One region of the Streptomyces sp. NPDC014861 genome, then DNA from elsewhere that is predicted to be linked to it. Evidence: riboswitches for the same ligand, from Rfam matches in the RefSeq annotation. Region 1 holds a riboswitch; the other holds the start of a gene.
What was found. Region 1 has a riboswitch for cobalamin ahead of ACF1BN_RS22245 (acyl-CoA thioesterase). Riboswitches for the same ligand answer to the same signal wherever they lie in the genome.
Positions count from the first base shown of each region.

Region 2: it holds a riboswitch for cobalamin, as region 1 does, so the genes downstream of both, ACF1BN_RS37630 (energy-coupling factor ABC transporter permease) here and ACF1BN_RS22245 (acyl-CoA thioesterase) in region 1, are expected to answer to the same signal.

Region 1 is NZ_JBIBWV010000011.1:26,288-33,272, reverse strand. It holds gene ACF1BN_RS22255 (PadR family transcriptional regulator) at 96-722, opposite strand; gene ACF1BN_RS22250 (hypothetical protein) at 938-1,309, shown strand; cobalamin riboswitch at 1,406-1,562, shown strand; gene ACF1BN_RS22245 (acyl-CoA thioesterase) at 1,633-2,076, shown strand; gene ACF1BN_RS22240 (DedA family protein) at 2,126-2,617, opposite strand; gene ACF1BN_RS22235 (helix-turn-helix domain-containing protein) at 2,953-3,657, opposite strand; gene ACF1BN_RS22230 (Cmx/CmrA family chloramphenicol efflux MFS transporter) at 3,766-4,992, opposite strand; gene ACF1BN_RS22225 (hypothetical protein) at 5,584-5,799, shown strand; gene ACF1BN_RS22220 (YjbQ family protein) at 5,940-6,362, opposite strand; gene ACF1BN_RS22215 (putative leader peptide) at 6,433-6,537, shown strand; gene ACF1BN_RS22210 (ABC transporter permease) at 6,675-6,985, shown strand, end outside.
Region 2 is NZ_JBIBWV010000044.1:647-7,631, reverse strand. It holds gene cbiQ (cobalt ECF transporter T component CbiQ) at 1-196, opposite strand, end outside; gene ACF1BN_RS37635 (energy-coupling factor ABC transporter substrate-binding protein) at 203-553, opposite strand; gene ACF1BN_RS37630 (energy-coupling factor ABC transporter permease) at 553-1,248, opposite strand; cobalamin riboswitch at 1,277-1,471, opposite strand; gene ACF1BN_RS37625 (PTS-dependent dihydroxyacetone kinase phosphotransferase subunit DhaM) at 1,663-2,070, opposite strand; gene dhaL (dihydroxyacetone kinase subunit DhaL) at 2,067-2,693, opposite strand; gene dhaK (dihydroxyacetone kinase subunit DhaK) at 2,701-3,693, opposite strand; gene ACF1BN_RS37610 (hypothetical protein) at 4,542-5,153, shown strand; gene ACF1BN_RS37605 (hypothetical protein) at 5,266-5,448, shown strand; gene ACF1BN_RS37600 (IS630 family transposase) at 6,038-6,985, shown strand, end outside.

The DNA of each region.
Region 1 (6,985 bases):
GGCTTGGGGGTGGATGGGGGGAGCGCAGGCCCGGGGGTGGTGGGGAGGGCGAGGGCTTGGGGGTGGACCGGAAGGACGAGGGGTCTCGGGTGGTCTCAGAACCGGTGCAGGGTGGCGAGGACGTCGTCGAGCCACGCGATCATCATGCGTTCGTACGCGATGCCGCCCCGCAGCACGACGTGCTGGAGCTCGCGCTCGGCGTCCGGGGGCGCGGCGGGGCCGGCGTCCGGCGCTCCGCTCGTGGGCGCGGCGGCGGCGTGCGGGGGCGCGGGGGCGGCGTCCGGGGGCGTGGGCGCGGCGGCATGCGGCGGGAAGTCCCGGGCCTCGCCCGCGAGGTAGTGGGCGAGGCGGTCGGTGTGCGTCCGCCGGTGCCGCTCGACCTCGCGGACGAGACCGGCGGGGTCGTCGAAGGCGGCGCCGCGGATCTTGACGGCGAGGTCGTGCCGGACGCTCTCGGGTTCGATGGGTTCGTGCAGCCAGGAGCTGAGCGCCGCGTGCCCGAGGTCGGCGACGGAGTACTCCTTCTTGTCCGGCCGCCCCTGCTGCGGCACTTCGCGGGCGGCGACCCAGCCGTCGTTCTCCATCCGCTTGAGGACGCGGTAGATCTGCTGGTGGGTGGCGGTCCAGAAGTAGCCGATGGACCGGTCGAACCGCCGGGCCAGTTCGTATCCGGACCCCGGCTTCTCCAGCAGGGACACGAGGATCGCGTGTTCGAGCGCCATGCCTCCGATCTTGCTATGCAACTGGTTGCATAGCAAGAAGGGCGGACGCCGGTGAGACGCGCCTCACGGGCGCACGGCGGGGCGACGGGCGCGGGGAACCCGTAGCCGTGGCCGGTCCGGGCCGTACGCGACGGTCGCGGCGGACGTCGCGCCCGCCGCGTGCTGCGCCGCGCGGGGATGCGCCTCCTGCACCACCCCGGTAGGCGGCGCGCCCGATGCCGGACGGCAGCTCCCGGGGTGCGCCGGTCACCGCCGACGACACCGGCAGCCCGGCGTCCCGCACCCGTCCGGCCGGCGCGTCCAGCTGCTCCCGTCCCGTGGTGACGGTCCTCACCTCGGTCGCCGTGACCGGAACGGTCGCGGGCGCCCTGGGCGTACCTCTCGGGATGGTCCTGCACGGCCGGGTCGTGCCCGCGATGGCCGACAGCGTGGGGCTCCGCCTCCCCGCCTCCGTCCTCGACGTGTACGGCGCCGCCGAACTCGTCCCCCTGGCCCTCGGCGGCCTCCTCATCGCCGTCCTGGGCGCCCTCCTCCCCGCCGGCTGGGCGGCGAGGACCCGTACGGCCACGGCCCTGCGCACGGAGTAGCAGGTCGGGCCGGGGGGAGGGTCCGCGCGGGCGGGTGCGGCGCGTACGCTGGCGGGTGCAGCTGGTTCGCCCCCGTCCGCCGTACGGGAGGCGTCGTAAGAGGGAACCCGGTGGGAATCCGGGACTGCCCCGCAGCGGTGAGCGGGAACGACCGCCGTCATACGCACTGGGTCCGGGAGGACCTGGGAAGCGACGGCCAGTAGGGGTCCGCCGGGTGGAGATCCGGTGGGCGTGCCCGCGAGTCCGAAGACCTGCCCGCTGTCCGCGCGCCGGCGACCCGTGCGCGCGGTGCAGCCCGCCGCGACTCGCGAAGGAGAGTTGACGTGGCCGATCGTGCCGTCTCCGCATCCGCCCGCCCCGCCAAGACCCCGGACGACTCCCGGGTGGTGCTCGCCCACATCATGAGCGAGCACGACACGAACCTGTACGGCACCATCCACGGTGGCGTCATGATGAAGCTGATCGACGACGCCGCCGCCGCAGCGGCCGGGCGTCACGCCGACGGGCCGGCGGTGACCGTGTCGGTGGACCGGATGACCTTCCTCGCCCCGGTCCGGGCCGGGGACCTGCTCAGCGTGGAGGCCGGTCTGGAACGGGCGGGCCGGACCTCCATGACCGTCGGCGTCCGGGTGACCTCCGAGCGCTGGAACAGCTCCGGCCCCGCCACCGAGGTCGCGACCGCCTTCCTCACCTTCGTCGCCATCGACGCCGAAGGCTCCCCCCGCCCGGTGCCCGCCCTCCACGTGGTGAACGCCGGCGTCTCCTGACCCCGGCCGCGCAGCGGAGGATCCGCCGCCCCTCGGGGCGGCGGACGCTTCAGGACTGCCCGGCCGCCCCGGCGCCCGTGTCCGGGGCGTCCGCCGCCGCCCGTCGCCTGTGGTGGACCACGGCCCCGCACACGGCGAGGAGGAGGACGGCCACCCCGGCCACGCCGAGCGCCGTGTGCCGGGCGAACAGCGCGCCCAGCGCGGCGAGCGCGCCGATCCCGAAGACGGCGTAGATCACGGCCCAGGCCGCTCCGCCCACGAACAGCGCGGGCAGGTAGCGCGGCAGCGGCATCCGCATGGTGCCGGCGAGGAAGTTGGCGGCGGTCTGGAAGCCCACGGTCAGGAAGGAGACGGCCACGACGGGCGCGCCCCAGCGCTGGATGGCCCGTTCGGCGCGCTGGAACCTGGCGGTGGCCATCCGCTCGGCGAACCTGCCGCGCCTGGCGCCGGCGCCGGTGAGCCAGCCGACGGCGAAGGTCCCTCCGGCCCTGAGCAGAACGATCACGTACAGGGCTCCGGCCACGCGCAGGATCTCACCCACGGCGCCTCGTCCTGGTCACCCGCGGCGAGCGTCCCGCCCCAGCGGTCCCACGACGGGCACCAGCCCGGTCTCCGCCTGTCACCTGCGCTCCGCCTCTGCCCGTTCCGTCGCCTGGACCCCACCGTACCGACATCCGAACCCGCCCCCGTCACCGAGCCGGACATCCAGCAAGGCCACCCTAACCGAACGCGCGTACGCCGAATCGGGCGCACCCCCGACGCCCCATGAGCTACCCGTCCCGCCCGCTCCTCACCCCTCGACGCCCTGTCGGCCACGGACTCGGGCGGCACCGCGCGTCAGCGGCGGGGACCGGGCCCCCGCCCTCCTCCTCCGGCTCACGTGCCGGAGGAGGGCGTCCGGTGTGCGGGGCGGGCGCGGACGTGCATCCGCTCGCCCTGCCGCCCGAAGAGGCTCAGCACCTCGACCGGCCCCTGCCCCGTGGTGCCGAACCAGTGCGGCAGGCGGGTGCCGAACTCGGCCACCTCCCCCGGGTCGAGCACCAGATCGTGGTCGGCCAGCACGAGGCGGAGGCGGCCCGAGAGCACGTACAGCCACTCGAACCCCTCGTGCGTGCACACGTCGGGTGTGTCCCGGCCGGCGGGCAGGACCATCTTGTAGCTCTGCAGGGGTCCCGGCTGTCGTGTCAGGGGCAGCACGGTGTTCCCGCCGACCGCGTGCGGTGTGAGCCTGACCCGCGGGTCGCCCACCTCCGGCGCGCCCACCAGTTCGTCCAGCGGGACCCGGAACGCCTGGGCGATGGGCAGCAGCAGGTCCAGGCCGGGGCGCCGCTGCCCCGCCTCCAGGCGTGACAGCGTGCTCTTGGAGATGCCGGTCGTCCTCGCGAGCGCGGCGAGGGTGACGCCGCGGGCGGTGCGGGCCTTCCTGAGCCGGGGGCCGACGGCGGACACGACCTGGGCTGTGGTCGACGGCCGCTCCACGCCCGCGGCAGAGCGTCCGGCGGCGTGTGTCGCAGGCGCGGGTGCGCCGCCGGCGGGCGACATCGCCCGGGTGTCGAGCGGGTGGCCGGGTGCGGGGTGCATCAGGTGTTCCTCCCGGCGGGGAGCCCTGTCGGAGCTCCGGTGTGCGGACTGGCCGCGTCCCCGCGCCACGGATCGGGGGCGGGGCGCGGACGGGCGGCGGGCACGGTGTCACTCCTCGCCCGTGCGGAGGGCGCGCGCCCCGGTGCGGGTCATCCTCCGGTCGACCAGGACGACGGGGACGGTGAGGACGGCCAGGGCCGCCCCCAGCCAGGGGAGGGAGGCCGGTCCCGCGCCGGCGCCGAGCGCGACCCCCGCGAGGGCAGGCACGAGGCTGATGCCGAGCTGGAACATGGAGACGGCGGTGGCACCGGCGAGGGTCGGCGCGTCCGCCGCCACCGTGAACACCCGTCCGTAGACGGCCGGGTTGAGCACGAATCCGGCGACGCCCAGCAGCGGGACCAGGACGACGACCGGGATGGCGTGGTCGGCGAGGAGCGCGAGCGGCACCGAGGTGACCAGGATGCCGACAGCGCCGACGAGGAGCGCCAGGTGCGGACGGCCGTCGGCGATCCGGCCTCCGACGGAGAGGCCGACGAAGGCGCCGATGCCGAAGAGGACCAGGATCGGGGGCACCCACACCGCGTCGACGCCGGTGACGTCGGTGAGGAGGGCGGCGAGGTAGTTGTACGAGATCATGTACGCGGCGGTGCTCAGCAGCGTCGCGGCGTAGACGACCCACAGCTGCGGCTTGCGCATGGTGCGCAACTCCCGCCCGACACTGGGCTCCTGGGCCGGTCTGGTCGCCGGGACGGCGACGGCGGTCGCGACCGCGCCGAGGACGGTGAGGGCGACCACCGCCCAGAACCCGCCCCGCCAGCCGGTGTAGTGGCTGAGCAGGGCGCCGGCGGGGCCGCCTCCGACCATGGCGACGCTGAGTCCGCTGACGACGACTCCGGAGGCGCGCGCGGTGCGGTCGGGGGCGACCAGGCTGATCGCGGTGACGGCGGCGACCGCCCAGAACCCCGCGTAGGCGAGACCGCACACGAAGCGGGTGACGGTCAGCAGCGCGAAGCTGTCGGTGACCAGGCCGACGGCGACGCAGATCGCGAACACGGCCTGCGAGACCACCAGGGTGGTGCGGCGCGGCCAGCGCAGGGTGAGGACCGCGAGGGGCGGCCCTCCGATGACGACGCCGATCGCGAAGGCCGAGATCAGCACCCCGGCGGAGGACAGCGTGACGTCGAGGTCGTCGGCGACGTCCGGGAGGACGCCGGCGAGCAGGAACTCGGCGCTGCCCATGGCGAAGAGGCTGAACGCGAGCAGGTGGACCGCGAACGGCAGCCGGTCAGGGCCCTTCCCGGGAGTCGCCTCGGGGATGTCGGTGCGGACGCTCATCGGCTTCCGCCGGACGGCAGGGGGGTCGTGGGGCGCATGAACGAACTCCTGTCCTGTGACGAGGGGTCGGGCGGATCGGGGTGAGCGCTCATGCTGGAACCGGACGCGGCGGACGGACAACGTTTGTTGCCGGAACCGGGACAGCGGGGCCCCTGCGGGTCCTCGGGCCCGTACGGACCGGGAGGCCCTCCTCACCGTCGGGAGCGCGAGGCGCGGCTGTGGTGGCCCGCTTCAGGCGACCGGGGCGCGAGGCCGGGGCCGGGGGGCGTACCTGTTGCCGATTCAGAAACACCTCGTGACGGGCCGGGGCGGGGCCCGTACGGGGACGGCGCCACCGGCCGGGGCGGGACCGTACAGGGACGGCGGCCCCCGGCCGGGGCGGGGCCCGTACGGGGACGGCGGCCCCCGGCCGAGGCGGGGCCGTACAGGGACGGGCCCCCGTCGCGGAGCGCGGGGCCGGCCGGTGCTCCCCCGAACGGACCGCCCCGGGCGGGCGTGGGTTCCCCGCCACCGGGCATGACCCCTCCGTCCGCAGGAGGAGACGGCACGGGGCCGCCCCGGTGCGGGCGTGCTCAGGAAGGGCGTGTGGCGATGGCTGACATCGGTTCTCTGGAGCCCCTGGCGACGTTCTGCGGCAAGTGCGACTGCGGCTGCCCGCAGCTGTTCGTGGACGAGAGCGCACCCCCGGAGCGCCGGGTGGTGATCACCGACGACTTCGGGCAGAAGGTGGAGATGAGCGCGGACCAGTTCGCCTCGCTCGTCGAGGAGGCGAAGGCGGGCAGGTTGGACGCGGTCGCGACGGCCTGAGCGCCGGCCCCGCTCCCGGTCGTTCCGTCCGTGTCACAGGACGGACGGAACGACCCTCCCGACGGCCGTCCACTCCCCCGCGTGCGGCCGTCGGCCGCTGGGCCCCGTAGCCGCGACCGGGGCGATCCCGGGCGGCCCGCTCAGCCCAGGAAGCTCAGCCGCACCTGGCGCTCCGGGTTGTCGACGTTGGTGTCGACCAGGCAGACCGACTGCCAGGTGCCCAGGGCGAGGCGGCCCGCGACGACGGGGAGGGTGGCGTGGGGCGGGAGGAAGGCGGGGAGGACGTGGTCGCGGCCGTGGCCGGGGGTGCCGTGGCGGTGCTGCCAGCGGTCGTCGGCGGGGAGCAGGTGGTGGAGGGTGGAGAGGAGGTCGCTGTCGCTGCCGGCGCCGGTCTCCAGGACGGCGAGGCCGGCGGTGGCGTGGGGGACGAAGAGATTGAGGAGGCCGTCGCGGCCCGTGGCCGCCTCGGTCAGGAAGTCCTCGCAGACCTTGGTGAGGTCGGTGACGGTCTCGCGGGTGCCGGTGGTGAGGCCGAGGACGCGGGTGGTGAAGGAGTGTGACATGGGGTCATCCTGCCGTCCGAGGCGCAGGATCGCCCGTCCACGCTCCGAGACGCCGTTGACCGTGTCGGCGGTGGGTCGCTACGTTCGCGCCATGTCGCGTACAGCCCTGCTCACCACGCGTGGTCACATCGACCTGCTGCGGGTGGCCTCCGCCACCTGTTCCCGCGGCTGCTGACGCCTTCTTCCCTCCGGTCCGCCCGTCGGGCCGAGCCTGCTTCCTGACGCCCTGAACCCCTCACCGTACGCGTGTGCCTTCCGCGTGCGGTGACGTCGAGGCGTACCCCTCTTCCTTCCTCCCCTCGGAGTCTCCTCATGGCCGTCGGTCACTCGCCACCGCTCCCTGCGCCCTTGAAGCCGGATATATCGCATATTCCGGAGATCGAATCGCTCACCTCCACCCGCCGGACCGGTCGTCGGATCGTCGTGCCGCGGTGGCTGCGGCGGGCCGTCGGGCCCGTGCTGCTCCTGCTCGTCTGGCAGGTGTCGAGCGCCACCGGGGTGCTCGCGCCGGAGGTGCTCGCCTCGCCGGGCACGATCGCGCGGTCCGCCGGCGGGCTGATCGCGGACGGGACGCTGCCCACCGCGATGGGGGTCTCGCTCCAGCGGGTCGCGGCCGGACTGCT
Region 2 (6,985 bases), on a different contig from region 1:
CCCGCCACAGCTGCCGGCCCGGCACACCGGCCGGGCCGAGCAGGACGGCGAGCGTCGCCGCCGCGACCAGGGGCGCCCCCGGCCACGGCGGCAGACACACCGCGCACAGGGTCAGACCGAATCCGAGCGCGGCCTTCTCCGCCGGATGGCGGCGGCGCCAGCGACTGCCGTGCGCCGCCGCGTCGATCGGCAGCATCCGCGGCTACGCGTCCGCGCCCGCGCCGGAGGCGCCGCTCTCCTCACGGGCCGCCGCCCGCTCCTCGCCCTGCCGGCGCCCGCGCCGCACGCCGAAGTAGTAGGCGAGGACACCGGCGCCGAGGGCCGCCTGGAGGGCGAACAACGCCGACTCGATCTCACCGGACGGCGGCTCGTAGAGCGGGCTGAACCACGGCTCGTAGTCCGGCTGGATCTCGGTGATCGCCGTCTCGGCCTCCGCGTCGGCGCCGGCGAACGGCTCCTCCTTGTGGTCGCCGAGCCCCAGCACCAGCGGCAGCACCGCCAGCGCCGCCACGAGCGCCAGCAGCAGGGTGTTGATCTTCGCGTTCCGGCTCATCACGCCGCCGCCTCCTCGCGTCGCTTCGACTCCGTCCGGCCGAGCACGCCGAGACGCAGCAGGTCACCCTTGCTCGACTGCATGAGCAGCCGCACCACCAGCACGGTCAGCAGGCCCTCGCTCACGGCGAGCGGGATCTGCGTCACCGCGAAGATGGAGCCGAACTTCGCGAGCGAGCCCGCGATGCCGCTGCCCGGGTCGGGGAAGGCGACGGCCAGCTGGACGCTGGTCACGCAGTAGGTGGACAGGTCGGCGACGAAGGCGCCGAAGAAGACGCTCACCATCAGCGGCGCCCCGGACCGCTTCAGCAGCACATAGGCGCCGTATCCCGCCCAGGGGCCGACGATCGCCATCGAGAAGACGTTCGCCCCCAGCGTGGTCAGCCCGCCGTGGGCGAGCAGCAGCGCCTGGAAGAGGAGCGTGATGGTGCCGAGGACCGCCATGATCGGCGGCCGGAACAGTATCGCGCCCAGTCCCGTGCCGGTCGGGTGGGAGCAACTGCCCGTCACCGAAGGCAGTTTGAGCGCGGAAAGGACGAACGTGAAGGCGCCCGCGGCGCCGAGCAGCAGCGTGGACTCGGGGTTGGCGCGCACCTCGCGGGTGAGCGCGCGGACGCCGTGGATGACGAACGGGGCCGATGCGACGCCCCAGGCGGCCGCATGGACGGGGGGCAGATACCCCTCGGCGATATGCATGATCGGGAGACCCTCTCCAGCACCTCGTGGATGGACAACGCGCCCTGGCCGGTCTCCTGGCTGACGGTCATGACGCCCGACTCCGCCTTCCCATCCCGCGACGGTCTCCCGCGGCGGAACAGTGGCTTCCCCGAGGGGATGGAGCCGGACCTCCCGATCACAGTGGCGAGGGCCGCACCGGTACTGCACCGGTTTCCCGAACACCAAGGCGGTGCGACATTAGTGTGTTGACCTGCCTCATCACAATGCGGGGTCGGTCACTCGCGCTCGGACATCTCCCGGGGCCCGGCGCCGTCGGGACCCGTTGTCGGACCCCCGCACTAGCGTGGACGTGTCCAAGTGCGTTGCTGCTGCTCGGACGAGGGCGCCCCGGCGGAGTGGAACCCGGCCGGGGCGCCCCGCTTCCCGCGCGCGTCAGACCTTGCGGTAGGCGTACGCCTCCGAGGCCGCCGCCGCGACCGCGTCCAGGTCCCCGCCGGCGCTCGCCGTCACCAGCGCGGCCACCGCGCCCTCCACGAAGGGCGCGTCCACGAGCCGGGTGCCCTCCGGAAGCTCGTCGCCCTCGGCGAGGAGCGCCTTCACCGTGAGCACGGCACTGCCCAGGTCCACCAGGACGGCCACCCCGGCGCCGGCGTCGACGGCCTTCGCGGCCTCGGCGATCAGGTCGGCGCTGGTGCCGAGCCCCCCGCCGGGTCCGCCGCCCGCCGCCGCGACCGGCGCCAGGTCGCCGCCGCCGGCGAGCCCCCGGGCCAGGTCGGCGACCGCCTCCGCGACGGCACCGCTGTGCGAGACCAGCACGATCCCGACCCTGCCCCCGCTCATCGGCCCGCCCCCTCTCCCGTCCCCGCCGCCTCCGCAAGCGCGGCGAACAGCAACGCCGAGGAGGTCGCCCCCGGATCCTGATGGCCGACCGACCGCTCCCCGAGATAACTGGCCCGGCCCTTGCGGGCGCGCAACGGCACGGTCGCGAGCGCCCCCTCGTCGGCCGCGGCGCGCGCCGCGGCGAAGGACTCCGGCAGCGCGGCCACGGCGGGGGTCAGCGCGTCCAGCATCGTCTTGTCACCCGGTACGGCTCCGCCGAGCTGTCCGACGGCGGCGACCCCGGCCGCGAGCGCGTCCGCGAGCTCGGCCCGCGTGACCTCCCCGCCGTCGCCGAGCGCCTTGCCGGCCCGTCGCAGCAGCGTTCCGTAGAGCGGCCCCGAGGCCCCGCCCACCGTGGAGATCAGCTGCCTTCCGGCGGCCGTGAGGGCCGCGCCCGGGGTCGCGGGCGGCTCCTTCGCCAGCGCGTCGGCGACGGCGGCGAAGCCGCGCCGCAGATTGGCGCCGTGGTCCGCGTCGCCGATCGCCGCGTCCAGCTCGGTCAGCCGCCCGGCCTCCCGCTCCACCGCCGCCGCGACCGCCCGCATCCAGCGCACCGCGAACGCGGCGCCGTACGTCTCCGTCATCGCCCGCTCACCGGCCCCAGCGCAGCGCGGCCGTCGACACCGGCGCGTCCCACAGCCGCAGCAGCTCCTCGTCCGCGGCGCACAGCGTCACCGAGCACCCCGCCATGTCCAGCGAGGTCACGTAGTTCCCGACCAGCGTCCGCGCCACCGGCACCCGGCGCGCGTCGAGGACCCGCCGCACCTCCGCGTTGAAGCCGTACAGCTCCAGCAGCGGCGTCGCCCCCATGCCGTTCACCAGCAGCAGCACCGGATCCGACGGCCGCAGGTCGTCGAGGACCGCGTCGACGGCGACCTCGGCGATCTCCCGGGCGGTCATCATCCCGCGCCGCTCCCGCCCCGGCTCGCCGTGGATGCCGACACCCAGCTCCAGCTCCCCGGGCGGAAGGTCGAAGGTCGGGCTGCCCTTCGCGGGCGTGGTGCACGCGCCCAGCGCGACCCCGAACGACCGCGACCGCGTGACCACCCGCCGGGCCAGCGCCTCCACCCGCTCCAGCGGGGCGCCCTCCTCGGCCGCCGCACCGGCCAGCTTCTCCACGAAGAGCGTCGCCCCGGTCCCGCGCCGCCCCGCCGTGTACAGGCTGTCGGTGACGGCCACGTCGTCGTCGACGAGCACCCGGGCGACCTGGATGCCCTCGTCCTCGGCGAGTTCGGCGGCCATCTCGAAGTTCAGCACGTCACCCGTGTAGTTCTTCACCACGAACAGCACCCCCGCCCCGCTGTCCACCGCCGCCGCGGCCCGCACCATCTGGTCCGGCACCGGCGACGTGAACACCTCCCCGGGACACGCCCCGTCGAGCATCCCCGGCCCCACGAACCCCGAGTGCAGCGGCTCGTGCCCCGAACCGCCCCCCGACACCAGCGCGACCTTCCCGGCCACCGGCGCGTCCCTGCGCACCACCACCCGCCGCTCCACGTCCACGGTCAACTCGGGATGCGCGGCGGCCAGCCCGCGCAAGGCATCGGCGACGACGGTCTCGGGCACATTGATCAGCATCCTCATGGATACCTCCAAGTGAGATTAGCAGCCAAGCCGCTGAGTAGGGTTTTTGCAGGTCAGGATGGGGGAGTCGCATTGTTGATCTTGGCGGTTCCTGGCGTCTGGGGGCGGCTCCGCGCGGTACTGATGCTGACTTAATGCTGACTTTCCTGATGGTCTATCAGGCGAGGGCGGCGGGAGACGCTCTTTGCGAATGCGCATCATGGAGCGATTATCGACGCGAGCGTGCGGACGCGCACCGGTGCGTCGCGGGTTCGCCGGCCTAGCTGAACTGGCCGATGGGAGAGTGGTCGCCGCGGTAGGCGTGCACGGCCCTCCCGAAGCCCCAGCTGTCGTACTGCCCCTGACCATGTGACAGATGGACTCCGCTGCATGCCGCCGTCGAGCAGCATTCGGAAGTAGGCGTGATACTCGCCGACGGTCGAGTCGAGCCCTCCGCTCGCCAAGCGTCGGCCGATCAGAGGGCCAGGCGCACGACCGGTGGGTCGGGGTCGCTCGCCTGGTCGGCGTGCCGGCCCGCCGGCCGGCCGCGGTCAGCTTGGCGAACAAGACCACCTCCCCCTACGAGGCGGCGGCCAGCCTGGTGTCGTTCCCGATCTGGGCAAGATCCATTTGAGGGCGGGGTCTAGGAGACCGTTTGCCGCCGAAGCTCGGTGCGGGAGATGCTGGATAAGGGATGAACGGAGTCTGGTCACATGCCGCTACCCGCCCGAGGGCCCATAGGGTCAAGCAGCAGAACTGCCTCTGAAGCAATGGTCGCTGCCCAAGCGGCAGCCGAGGAAGCAGCAAACGCGGTCGATGCTGACCTCTTGGGCCCAGGTCAAAGAGATAGCAGTGCCATTCTTCTGTTCGTGCAGGCCGCCGAAGCCACTATCGAGGCCGCTGGCCGTGCAGCTACTGAGGTCGCGAAAACGTCGTCATTGATAGCGCTCACCCTCCAGCAAAACATGCACCGCCTGGAAAAGGTCGTGGAGCGCATGGGAATGAACGGCGATGAATTTGTCGGCTGGTTGGAAACGGTGGCAAACGAGATCCCCGAGCATTCAGAGTCGTCGGCGGGGCGCGAGACACTGATACCCCTGGCGGCGGCAGGAATGCTCGGAGGCGGAGCGCCTGTCTCGGCTGGTGAAAGCCCGACGCTAAATGCGGCGCTAGAGTACTCACAGCTATCCGCGTCATCGCTTTCGGAGTCTGAATTTGCGCAAGAGGTCGGGAGCTCGGTGAGCCATATCAGGTCTCTTGTTGGAGTGAGGCATCTCTACGCCTTCGGTGAGCGTGGCAAGCAGAGGATTCCCAGACTCCAGGTCCATGAAGGAGGCATACTTTACGGTCTGGCTCCAATTGTCCAAGCGCTACCGGAAGATCTTCATCCTCTAGAGTTCGTTGACCTGATGACGGGACCTGACCCCTTCACTCGACATCGATGGGAGGTCGGCGACGCCCCTGGAGTGGCTCCAGGCTAAGAGAGATCCTAAAGCCCTGCTAGAGATAGTCGAATGCATCGGGTGGCTGCCATGAGTCAAACGCTCCCCGTGCCCAAGCGTTCGAAGTTCACAACACCTCTGCTTCCAGAAGATGTTCACGTTCTTGAAGCCCATCATTTCGTCGGGCGAAATTACAGCAGTGGCGGCGATCATCCTGGTGCGTGGAATAGATTTCGCACATATGGCGCACTACCCGGAAAAGGTAGATTCGATCACCATCCTCCGCCGATACGCTGTAATTATTCTCGGCACGGAATCTTCTACGGCGCAGTAGAGCATCCTGATTGCTCCATCCTGGCTACATGCCTGTTGGAGTGTTTCCCGGTTCGAGTGAATCGGAATCGCGGCGACCCTCACCTGGTGATATTTCAACTCGCTAGACCGCTATCTCTGCTGGATCTCCGGTCGGGCTGGCTCGCACGCTGTGGAGGGAATGGCGCGATCTTTGACGGAGATCATGTCATGTCCGAACGGTGGTCGCGGGAGATGTATCTGCACTATCGACGTGGGAACGCGCGAGTACTGGGGAGCTCGAAGCCCGTACTGCTCGACGGGCTTTTTGGTCGGAGTAGCTCGGAAAGAAGAGGCTCCTTTTGTGTGACTCTGTATGAAAGGGCGCTGGACGCTCTTCCGGAGAACCCCGTTGCTGATATCGCTTTGTCGGATCCCAGTCTGGATTCTGACATGGATCGAATTTGCCATCAATTGAACCTCAAGTTGGCACCCCCTCTGCGTCAACAGCAGCCCGGAGCCCGCGCAGCAGCCTGAAGATCTGTTGGCCTGACCGCGAATTCGGCGTCCACGATGGACCCGACATCCGATATTGATCCGAAACGGTTTGGGTTCTGGGTCGTTGGGTGGGTGTGAGCGATCTGGTGGGGGACGCGCGGCATCTGTCGCCGTCGGCGCAGGAGGCCCTGCGGCTGCGGGCGGTGGCCGCGTTGGTGGCGGGGCGGGACCGTGAGGACGTGGCGGCGGTGTTCGGGGTGTCGCTGAAGGCGGTTGACGGCTGGTGGGCGAAGTGGCTGGCCGGCGGGCGGGAGGCGCTGGTGATGCGTCCGCGTGGCAAGCCGGTCGGGGTGCATCAGGTGCTCGGGGAGGCGGAGCAGGCCGTGGTGCGGCAGGCGGTCCTCGATCACCGGCCCTGTGACGTGGGGCTTTCCGGGCAGTTGTGGACACGGCGGCTGGTGGGCGACCTCATCGCGAAGCTGTACCGGGTGCGGCTGACCGAGGTGGGGGTGGGCAAGTACCTGAAGCGGTGGGGACTGTCCTTCCAGCGCCCCGACAAGCGAGCCATCGAGCAGGACCCCGAGGCTGTGGCGCGCTGGCATCAGGAGACGTGGCCGAAGATCCGCGCGAAGGCGAAGAAGGACGGCGGCGAGATCCTCTTCGCCGACCAGGTCGGCATTCGGTCCGACCAGGTCACCGGCCGCACGTGGGGTGAGAAGGGCAGGACGCCCGTGGTGCGGCGGAGCGGGAACCGGTTCTCGGTGAACGCGATGTCGGCGATCAGTACCAAGGGCCGGATGCACTTCATGGTCTTCACCGAGAGCTTCACCGCCGAGGTGATGTGCCGCTTCCTGGACCGGCTCGCCGGCCACTTCGACCACAAGGTCCATCTCGTGGTCGACGGGCACTCCGCCCACCGCTCCAAGAAGGTCCGCGACTGGCTCGCCGCCCATCCCGACGACGTCGAGCTGCACTTCCTGCCGCCGTACTCGCCCGAGCTGAACCCCGACGAGCTGGTCAACGCAGACCTCAAGCACAGCCTGCCCAAGCAGCACCGAGCCCGCGACCAGGCCGAACTCGCC